DNA from 3 places in the Kribbella sp. NPDC049174 genome. Region 2 is predicted to be linked to each of the others. Evidence: riboswitches for the same ligand, from Rfam matches in the RefSeq annotation. Region 2 holds a riboswitch; each other region holds the start of a gene.
The links. Region 2 has a riboswitch for S-adenosylmethionine ahead of ACGFIF_RS41780 (GNAT family N-acetyltransferase). Riboswitches for the same ligand answer to the same signal wherever they lie in the genome.
Positions count from the first base shown of each region.

Region 1 (3,252 bases), on a different contig from region 2:
AGGATCACACAGCCGACGACGGTGCTGACGTACTGGAGGATCCGGTTGACGTCCCAGGTCGCGGTCACCTCGGCGCGGAAGAAGTCGGGGAAACGCCGGACGAAGTAGCCGTCGCCGTGGGTGAACGAGTCCCAGAGCACGTGAGTGAAGGCGCCGAGGATGGCGGAGATCACGGTCCAGACGAGGACGGTGGGCGTTGGGCGTGGTGGTGCCGGGAAGCGGCTGGCAAGGCTTGGTGGTGCCAGGGCCGCGAGTGGCCGCCTGACGACCAGATGGAAGGCTGCCAGCAGGATCAGCGCGATCGCGGGGTCGAGCCAGAACGCCGACGAGAACTTGTGGGTGAGCGTCAGGGTCAGGTTGCCATGGATCTGCTGGGTGGCGAGGTGGTAGATCGGGTCCAGGTACAGCAGGTCGGGCGCCACAGCTCCTGCCACCAAGGCCGATGCGATCAGCGGGCGCCGGATGAGGGGCAGGACCGCGGCGGGGTGGGCGAGCGTGAACGGCATGGCCAGGGCCTAGGAGACCAGGAGGTCGTCGCCTTAGGCAACAATCCGGACGAGGCGCCGGCGGTCAGGCGCCGGTGGTCCCGTCCAGTTGTTCGCGGACGAGATCGGCGTGCCCGCAGTGCCGGGCGTACTCGCCGATCAGATGGATGTAGATCATCCGGAGCGTCGACTCCCTGCCCTTGAAGGTGAACCGGGCGTCCAGCGAGCGCCCGGCCGCGGCCTCGTCGGACAGCTTCCACTCCGTGATCAATCCCTCGTACGCCGCCTGCGCCTCGGCCGGATCGATCAGCTCGAAGTCCGCGTCCTTACCCAGTTCCAGCGGAAACACCGGGTCGGCGGGCTCGGTGGCGAAGTGGATCCGGAACCAGATCCGCTCGACCTTGGTCAGGTGCCGGATCAGCCCGAGCAGCGAGAGGTTCGACGGCGGGGACGGCCGCTCGGCCAACTCGGAAGCGGTCAGGCCGGCGCACTTGAACAGCAAAGTGGTGCGATAGAAGTCCAGATATCCCTGGAGAAGCTTGCGTTCAGGCGCGGTCAGCGAGCCGTCCGGTCGGTCGACGGCAGGTGCTCTCCAGGTCATGCGTTCCTCACTTGTCTCACGATGTGTTCGACTATCTCACCACATGAGATAGCCACTGGCGTTCTCCGTATCCCGTTCGTTACCGTCTTCGACAGGTCATGAGTGCCAGCGTCAAGCCCCGGCTCGCTGGCCGGCAACCCTCCTCCGCGGTGGGGTGCCCCGGGTGAAGACCAGGCCGTGCGGATACCCCGTTCGGCAAGCGCGGACTTCCTGGGAGCAGCACCATGTCGATTCTCTCCATCCTCGAGCCTGCCAGTACGACGACGCCGCGACCGACGGTCGCCCGGCTCGCCACCGGCACCATCCCCGCCACGGTCGGGTCGGACCTGCTGGTCCCACTGGCCGACGGCCGGGTCACCGACTACGCCAACTTCGACCACGGCGCCAGCGCGCCGTGTCTGGAGTCGGTCCGCGCCAGCGTCGAGGCGGCACTGCCGTCCTACGCGTCGGTGCACCGCGGCAACGGCTACGCGTCCCGCATCACCACCCAGTGGTACGAGCGGGCGCGCGCCGAGGTGCACGGCTTCGTCGGCGCCCGTCAGGACGACCAGGTGATCTTCACCCGGCAGACGACCGACGCGCTCAACCTGCTCTCCCACGCCGTACCCGCGGACGCGACCGTGATCGTGTTCGAGTCCGAGCACCACGCCGCGCTCCTCCCCTGGCCGGCCGAGCGGACCGTGCGTCTCAAAGCGCCGAGCTCCCCGAACGAGGCCGTGAGCAGCGTCGCCGATGCCCTGCGCGAAGCGCCCGAGGGTCCGCGGCTCGTCGTCGTCACCGGTGCGTCGAACGTCACCGGCGAGATCTTCCCGATCGCGGAGATCGCTGCCGTGGCCAAGGCCCACGGTGCCCGGGTCTGCCTCGATGCCGCGCAGCTCGCCCCGCACCGGCCGGTCGACATCGCCACGCTCGACGTCGACTGGGTCGCCCTGTCCGGCCACAAGCTCTACGCCCCGTACGGCGCCGGCGCCCTGATCGGCCGCGCGGACTGGCTGGACGCCGCTGAGCCCTACCTTTACGGCGGCGGCGCCACCACGGCGGTCACCGACGACCTGGTGGTCTGGGCGACCGGACCGGCCCGGCACGAGGGCGGATCCCCCAACGTCATCGGCGCCATCGCGCTGGCCTCGGCCTGTGCGGCGATCAGCAAGCACCGGGACGCGATCGAGCAACACGAGCGCAGCTTGCTCGCCCGGCTCCGTACCGGTCTCGCACAGATTCCCGGCGTCACGACGTACTCGATCTTCGGCCAGGAGGCGGACCGGGTCGGCACGGTGTGTTTCACCGTCGCCGGGCTGACCTCGACCCTGGTGTCCGCGGCGCTGAGCGCGGAGTACGGGATCGGTGTCCGCGACGGCAAGTTCTGTGCGCACCCGCTGGTCGGTCACCTGCTCGCCGACTCCCCCGAGCACGGCACGGCCGTCCGGGCGAGCCTCGGCCTCGGTACGACGCGTGAGCACGTCGACCGGCTCGTCAACGCCGTACGGACGCTGGCCACCAGCGGACCGCGGTCGGAGTACGAGGAGTCCGCGCACGGCTGTCAGCCGGCCGACGACCCGCGCGACCTCCAGGCCCCGCGGATCTGGTGACCCTCCCCTCCTACTGCTCAGGAGGAACAAGACCTACGTGGTGAGCAGCGAACGCCAGTAGGTCCGCCCATTCGGACGCGACCATCGCGGCAGGCTTTCCGAAGCCGTGGCCGGTGTTGACCTCGATGCGGGTCAAGACAGGTACGGAAGAGGACTGGGCATGCTGCAACGCGGCGATGAACTTGTGACTGTGCAGCGGCACCACCCGGTCGTCGTGGTCACCGGTGACCACGAGAGTGGCCGGGTACGCCGTACCATCGCGCAACCGGTGCAGCGGCGAGTAGGCCAGCAGATCCTCGAACTGCGCGGCGTCGTCCGGGTGCCCGAAGTCGGAGGCCCACGCGGCTCCCACTGTGAACAGGTGGAACCGCAACATGTCCATGACGCCGACGCCCGGCAGGGCGACCGCGAACAGGTCCGGGCGCTGCGTCATCGCCGCACCGACCAGCAGACCGCCGTTGCTGCGGCCGTGAATGGCCAGCTGCGACGGAGTGGTCACGCCGGTGTCCCGCAGGTGCTCTGCCACGGCGATGAAGTCGTCGAAGACGTTCTGCTTGTTCTTCAGCCGTCCGGCTTC
Region 1 is NZ_JBICSZ010000001.1:951,328-954,579, reverse strand. It holds gene ACGFIF_RS04375 (DUF4184 family protein) at 1-506, opposite strand, end outside; gene ACGFIF_RS04370 (DinB family protein) at 571-1,086, opposite strand; SAM riboswitch class IV at 1,181-1,294, shown strand; gene ACGFIF_RS04365 (aminotransferase class V-fold PLP-dependent enzyme) at 1,311-2,675, shown strand; gene ACGFIF_RS04360 (prolyl oligopeptidase family protein) at 2,686-3,252, opposite strand, start outside.
Region 1: linked by a shared signal. The riboswitch ahead of ACGFIF_RS04365 (aminotransferase class V-fold PLP-dependent enzyme) and the one ahead of ACGFIF_RS41780 (GNAT family N-acetyltransferase) in region 2 are both predicted to bind S-adenosylmethionine.

Region 2 (3,252 bases):
CCGTTGGCTCACCGTCGTCTCACCGGAAGACCCCGACGGGACCGAACTGCTGCTGGAGCCCGACGGCCACCCGGCCGCGAAGCCGTACAAGGACGCGCTCGTCAACGACGGCATCCCCGCCGCCGCGTTCGCCGTGGACGACGTCGCCGCGGAGTTCAAGCGGCTGCGCGACCTAGGGGTCACCTTCACCCAGGAGCCGCTGGAGATGGGCCCGGTCACTACAGCAGTCCTGGACGACACCTGCGGCAACCTGATCCAGATCGCCCACACCAACTAGGTCCCTGCAATTGTGGCCGGCGGCAACTTCAGGTACGGCGAGGTGAAGAGCCGCTCTCCAAGTACGCCGTTGTCGCCGACCTCCGAGCCTCGAGCCCAGCCACGACCCGCACAAACTGCCCGGCATCGAGCAGCCGCTCAGCCTCGTCGAGCGCGACGAACCTGAAGCAGCTCACTTCGGTCGGATCAATCACGATCCGACCGATATCGGCCGGTGCGAGAACACCGCCGTCGAAGAGAAACGCCACGATCTCGGTGAAAGCGCCCGATCGCGCGATCCAGTCCACCGCCAGTAGGTCGCCGGGCTCGATGATGAGGCCGATCTCCTCGCGGACCTCGCGCTGGGCGGCGAGCCGTGGCGACTCGTCGCGTTCGACCACGCCGCCGGGAAGGTCCCAGGTCGCCTTGTACGGCGGCTCGAGCACCAGCAATCGACCCGCTTCGTCTGTGAACAAGCAGTCGGCAGCCACTCGTTTGGTGGGGTGCTTCGCGGTGAAATGAACATCGTCGGGCACCTCGCCAGCCAACCACAGAGCGCGTTGACGGCGTCGGCTAGGACTGCTCGCTCGGGACGCGTTTGTGGTAGCTCGCGAGGTCGCGGACCTCCACCGTGACCTGGATGTTCAAGCCGGTTCCGGGCTTGATGTGGTCGCACAGCGTTGCGAGTGTCAGCTCACCGAGGCGGTCCTTGAGAGCGGAGTCCCGGCCGGGAAGGATCGCCAGCTCGACGTGAACCATCGCCTGGCCGGCTTCGCCCGTACCGATGACCTCCTCGCCGGTCGTACGAAAGCGAGTCTTGAACCCCGGCAGGGCGCTGCCGATCAGCTCGGCCGCGGCCGGGTGCAGTGCCAACGCGAAGCCGCGCCGGTCGAACGCCTCTGCCAGGGATTCTGAGTACTCAACGCTGATCTGCGGCATACCCCAATTATCAGGGCATACCGGCACCAACCGCAGTGGCAGTGGGGCAGAGGGGTGGACTACGACCGGCTGCTGGAATTCCCGCGGAGGCCGGTCGGCTGACTGCTACCGTTTCGGCCGTAGGTCATGAGTGTCAGCGTGTAGCCCCGGCTTGCTGGCCGGCAACCCTCCTCGTGGGTGGGGTGCCCCGGGTGAGGACCAGGCTCGGCACACAGGGTGCCGGGCAAGCCACGAAGGAGGTTCGCATGCCAGTGGAGTTCCGCTCAGCCACCGCAAACGACTCTGAGCACGTTGCAGCCCTGCACGCCGGCAGTTGGCGGCGGCATTACCGGGGCGCGTACGCGGACTCGTTCCTGGACGGGGACATCGAGGCCGACCGCCGCGAGGTCTGGTCGAAACGGCTCGCCGCACCAACCGGCACCGCCACGATCCTCGCCGAGTACGACGGCCGGCTGGCCGGATTCGTCCACGTCATGTTCGATTACGACCCGCGGTGGGGCAGCCTTGTCGACAATCTGCATGTTCACCACAGTCAACGCCGTACCGGCATAGGCACGCAGCTCCTGGCGCGCGCCGCACAGACCGTCGTCGATCAGGCGGACGGCCCTGCGATGTATCTGTGGGTCCTGGAGCAGAACACCGCCGCGCAGCACTTCTACCGCGCGACCGGTGGCGACTGTGTGGAAACCTCGACCGTGCCGCCACCCGGCGGAGACCCCACCCGCCTCAACGGCACACCGGCCTGCCTCCGCATGGTCTGGCCTGACGCCTCGCGCTTCACCCACACGTCGCGGTGATTGCCACCGGCAACCACCGCGACGCGATGATCCGTCAGGCTCGCCTCTCGTCGCCATGCCAGTCGGCGTTGAAGCCGCCGAGATGCGGGTGATACATGTCGTCGCCGTCATGCTGGGTGAACTCGACCTTCAGCCACAGCGCGTCGAGCTCGAAGGTCTCCACACAGGCGTCAATCAGGGACTGCGCCAGCCGGGCCCTGACGTCAGCCGGGCGGCCCTTCCGAATGTCGCACATGATCAGGGCCGACGCTGTCGGCGGACCGGACTCATGGCACCGCCACACTCCGCCGCTGCCGAGGTCGTGGATCGAGACCGTGAGCAGATCCCTGTGGACCTGCATGATCTCCCCGTAGACGAGACCGATGCGATGGGCGAACGCCCGCTTGGTGGCCTCGTCGGCGGTCACCGGCAGATCGACCTGGATCGAGGGCATGGGACTCCTTTCGTCAGCCGGCCTGTTCGGCCGGTTGCTGGGTGACCTCGAGCTGTCGGGCGGCCGCGAAGAGAAGGTGCTCGTTGCCCGGTGCCGAGACGAGTTGTACGGCGATCGGCAGCCCGTCGAGGCGGCCCGCGGGCACACTGATGGCCGGCGAGCCGGTCATGTTCCAGAGACAGGTCAGCGACAACAGGGCCTCGCGGACCTCGAGCTCGGCGCCTCCGACGGAGACACGGCGAGCGCCCACAGCCGGCGCCACGATCGGCACAGTCGGCAACGCCAGTACGTCGTACGTCGCCAGCAACTCGTCGACCATGACCGCGAGCTCGTGCCGGGCCTCGTCGGCCTGGGCATAGAGCCGGTCACTGACGTCACCGCCCTTGTGGAGACGTGCCCGCACCTCTGGATCGATGAGGTCATGATCCGCGGCGAGGTGGTGCTCATGCACGCGGAAGGCTTCCTTGCCCTGAAGAGCAGAGAAGACCTCGAACAGCGGCCGCCGCTCCCACTTGGGAAACCCGCGTACGACGTCCACGGCGAATCCGGCCCTGGTCACGAGCCGTCGCGTCTCGTCCTCGACCCGCGGATCCGTCACCGCGATCGCCCCTGGCGGAATCCACCCGACGGCAAGCCGGTCACCACGGCCGGACGGGGACATCGCCGGCCGATCACTGACGGCCTGGTAGCCGATCAGGGCGTCCTCGGAGGTAGCCGCGAACAGACCGACGTGGTCCAGGGTCGGAGCCAGCGGGTAGACGCCGGCGCTCGGCACGACGTCGTACGCGGGCTTGAACCCGACCACTCCGCAAAGCGCGGCGGGCACCC
Region 2 is NZ_JBICSZ010000016.1:11,979-15,230, reverse strand. It holds gene ACGFIF_RS41795 (VOC family protein) at 1-277, shown strand, start outside; gene ACGFIF_RS41790 (NUDIX domain-containing protein) at 306-791, opposite strand; gene ACGFIF_RS41785 (5-carboxymethyl-2-hydroxymuconate Delta-isomerase) at 829-1,194, opposite strand; SAM riboswitch class IV at 1,317-1,430, shown strand; gene ACGFIF_RS41780 (GNAT family N-acetyltransferase) at 1,440-1,991, shown strand; gene ACGFIF_RS41775 (hypothetical protein) at 2,026-2,424, opposite strand; gene ACGFIF_RS41770 (amidase) at 2,438-3,252, opposite strand, start outside.

Region 3 (3,252 bases), on a different contig from region 2:
GGACACTCACGCTCACTGCAGGCCTGCCTTCACGAAGGCGTCGTACGACGCGGGAATGGTCACCTTGGGGCCGACCCGGTCGGCCACGGCGTCGAGCGTCTTCAGCCCGTCGCCGGAGTTGATGATCACCGTCTCGGCCTCGGGGTCGAGCTGTCCGGTCGCGATCAGCTTCTTCAGCGTCGCGACGGTCACCCCGCCCGCGGTCTCGGTGAAGATGCCCTCGGTCCGGGCCAGTAGCTGGATGCCCTCGACCACTTCCTCGTCTGTGACGTCCTCGATCGCGCCGCCGGTACGACGGGCCACGTCCAGGACGTACGGTCCGTCCGCCGGGTTGCCGATCGCCAGCGACTTCGCGATGGTGTCCGGCTTCACCGGCTTCACCACGTCGTACCCGTCCCGGAAGGCCTGCGCGACCGGCGAGCAGCCGGTGGCCTGGGCGCCGTACACCTTGTAGTCGGTCGCGTCGACCAGGCCGAGCTTGCCCAGCTCGGTGAAGCCCTTGTCGATCTTGGTCAGCTGCGAACCGGAGGCGACCGGGATGACGATCTGCTGCGGCAGCCGCCAGCCGAGCTGCTCGGCGATCTCGAAGGCGAGCGTCTTGGAGCCCTCGGAGTAGTACGGCCGGACGTTGACGTTGACGAACGCCCAGCCCTCCTCCTCGCCGGCGATCTCGGAGGCCAGCTTGTTCACGTCGTCGTAGTTGCCCTCGACGGCGACCAGTGTGCCGCCGTACACGGCGGTGGTGATCACCTTGGGGCGCTCGAGGTCGTGCGGGATGAACACGACCGAGCGGATGCCGGCCCGGGCGGCGGCAGCGGCCACGGCGTTGGCCAGGTTGCCGGTGGAGGGGCAGGCGAAGACCTTCATGCCGAGCTCGCGGGTGGCGCTCAAGGCACTCGCTACGACACGGTCCTTGAAGGAGTGCGTCGGGTTGCCGGAGTCGTCCTTCACCCAGAGCTTCCGCAGGCCCAGCTCGCGGGCCAGGTTGCCGGCGTCGATCAGCCGGGTGTAGCCGGGTTCGGTGTTCGGGTAGCTGGCCACGTCGACGGGGACGGGCAGCAGCGGCTGGTAGCGCCAGATGTTCTTGGGGCCGGCCTCGATCTGCTCGCGGGTGATGGCCGGGTACTCGTACCCGACCTCGAGCGGACCGAAGCACTCGGTACAGGCGTAGAACGGTCCGAGTGGCGACTTCGCCCCACAGGCGCGACAGCTCAGGTGCGTACCGTTGCCGAAGGCACCTTCACGGATGGTGTGGGTGGTCGAGTCGGCGGTCAGGCTCATGGAGGTTCCCTCCTCATCTTCCCCGGACACCGGATCTCGGCGCGGGACGGATTTGGCACCGTTCCGCCGCGAGGGCCCCGGACTGGGACCTCAACGGGGAGGGTTGCCGGGACTTCAACGGGCCGTTTCCCTCAGTCCCTCTGGATGAGCTCCCCCGAGGTTACCCAATCGGGTCCATATTGTGTCTTCGGTTCCCACCATTCGAGACAGCCGATCTCAGCCGTGCCGGGCCCGGAAGGTCCGCCGGTACGCCGAGGGCGAGGTGTGCAACTGCTTGGCGAAGTGGTGACGCAGCGTGACCGGGGTGGCAAACCCGGCGGCCAGCGCAATCTCCTCCACCGGCGCGTCACCGGTCTCCAGCATGGTCAGGGCGGCCTGGATCCGCTGGGCGATCAGCCATTTGCCCGGCGTCGTCCCGGTCGCCTTCACGAAGTGACGCAGGTACGTCCGCGGCGACAGCCCGGCCTGCTTGGCCAGGTCGGGTACGCCGATCGGCTCGGCGAGATGTTCGAGCGCCCAGCCGAGGCTCCGGGCGACGGAGGCGTCGTCGGGGTCCGGCGGCACCGGGGATTCGATGTACTGCGCCTGGCCGCCGGATCGATACGGCTGGATCACCAGTCGGCGGGCGACCGCGTTCGCCACGGCCGCGCCGTAGTCCTTGCGGACCAGATGCATGGCCAGATCCAGACCGGCCGCACAACCGGCACTCGTGAGTACGTCGCCTTCGTCGGTGTACAGCGGCTCTGGATCCACGACGATCTTGGGGTAGAGCTCGCTCAAGAGGTCGGCGTACCGCCAATGGGTGGTGGCGCGGCGGCCGTCGAGCAGGCCGGCTGCGGCGAGTGCGAACGCTCCTGAGCAGATCGAGACGATCCGCGCGCCGCGGCGGTGCGCCTTCTGCAGGGCGGCGATCAGTTCGGGCGAGGTCTCGCCGGACGGGTCCGCGACGCTCGGGACGACGACCGTGTCCGCGGCCGCGAATTCCTCCAGGCCGTGCGGGCTGCTCAGCGTGGCGCCGCCGAGGACGCGGATCGGCTCCGGCGTCTCGGTACAGACCTTCAGCTCGTACCAGGGCTGGTCGATATCCGGCCAGGCCAGCCCGAACACCTCGATCACGATGCCCGCTTCGAAGGCCGTCATCCCGTCGTACGCGAGGACTGACACTGTGCGCTGACCCATGTGTCATTATCTTAGCGATAGTCGTCGTACGCGCCACTTCTACGGTCGGCCCGATCCTCGGACGATGGAGTCATGTTCCAGGGATTGAAGGACTTCGCAGCAGGGATCCACGCCGCCGCGGCCGTCCGTCACGGTGTCCAGCCGCCGGCCCAAGCGCTCACGAAGGCTGGTCGCGGCGGACGTCGAGCATCCGCATCAGAGGCGTCGCCGCAACGCCGTGAACAACCACGCTCAGCACGACGGTGAAGCCGACGGTCGCCCACAGCCACGGCAGGTCGGTGCTGAAGTCGGCACCGGCGTACGCGAGATAGAACACCGACCCGACACCCCTGATCCCGAACGCCGCGGTCACCCACCGCTCCGAGCGCCGCAGCGGTGTCCGGGCCAAGGCGACATAGGCGGTCAACGGACGGATCACCAGCACCAGCAGGAGCCCGATCGCGGCGCCGGCGAGGGTCAGCGGCGCTAGCAGCCCGGCCGTGATCGCCACCCCGAGCAGCAGCAGGATCCCCCAGGTGAGGATGTGCTCGAGCTGCTCGATGAACCCGTGCAAATCCTCGTGGAAGTCGTGGTTTCGCTCGGCCGCACGCAGGACCAGCGCCGCGACGAACACCGAGACGAAGCCGTAGCCGTGCAGCACCTGGGCAAGACCGTAGACGCCCAGCGTCATCGCGAGGGCCAGCACGGGTTCACGCGAGTCGGCCAGGCGGAAGGTGCGCGAGGGCGCGGAGAACGCCATCTTGCCGAGCAACCAGCCGACGCCCGCACCGACGGCGACACCGATCACGGTCC
Region 3 is NZ_JBICSZ010000002.1:386,352-389,603, reverse strand. It holds gene ACGFIF_RS12375 (ubiquitin-like small modifier protein 1) at 1-16, opposite strand, end outside; gene thrC (threonine synthase) at 13-1,281, opposite strand; SAM riboswitch class I at 1,292-1,432, opposite strand; gene ACGFIF_RS12365 (GlxA family transcriptional regulator) at 1,498-2,460, opposite strand; gene ACGFIF_RS12360 (cation:proton antiporter) at 2,618-3,252, opposite strand, start outside.
Region 3: linked by a shared signal. The riboswitch ahead of thrC (threonine synthase) and the one ahead of ACGFIF_RS41780 (GNAT family N-acetyltransferase) in region 2 are both predicted to bind S-adenosylmethionine.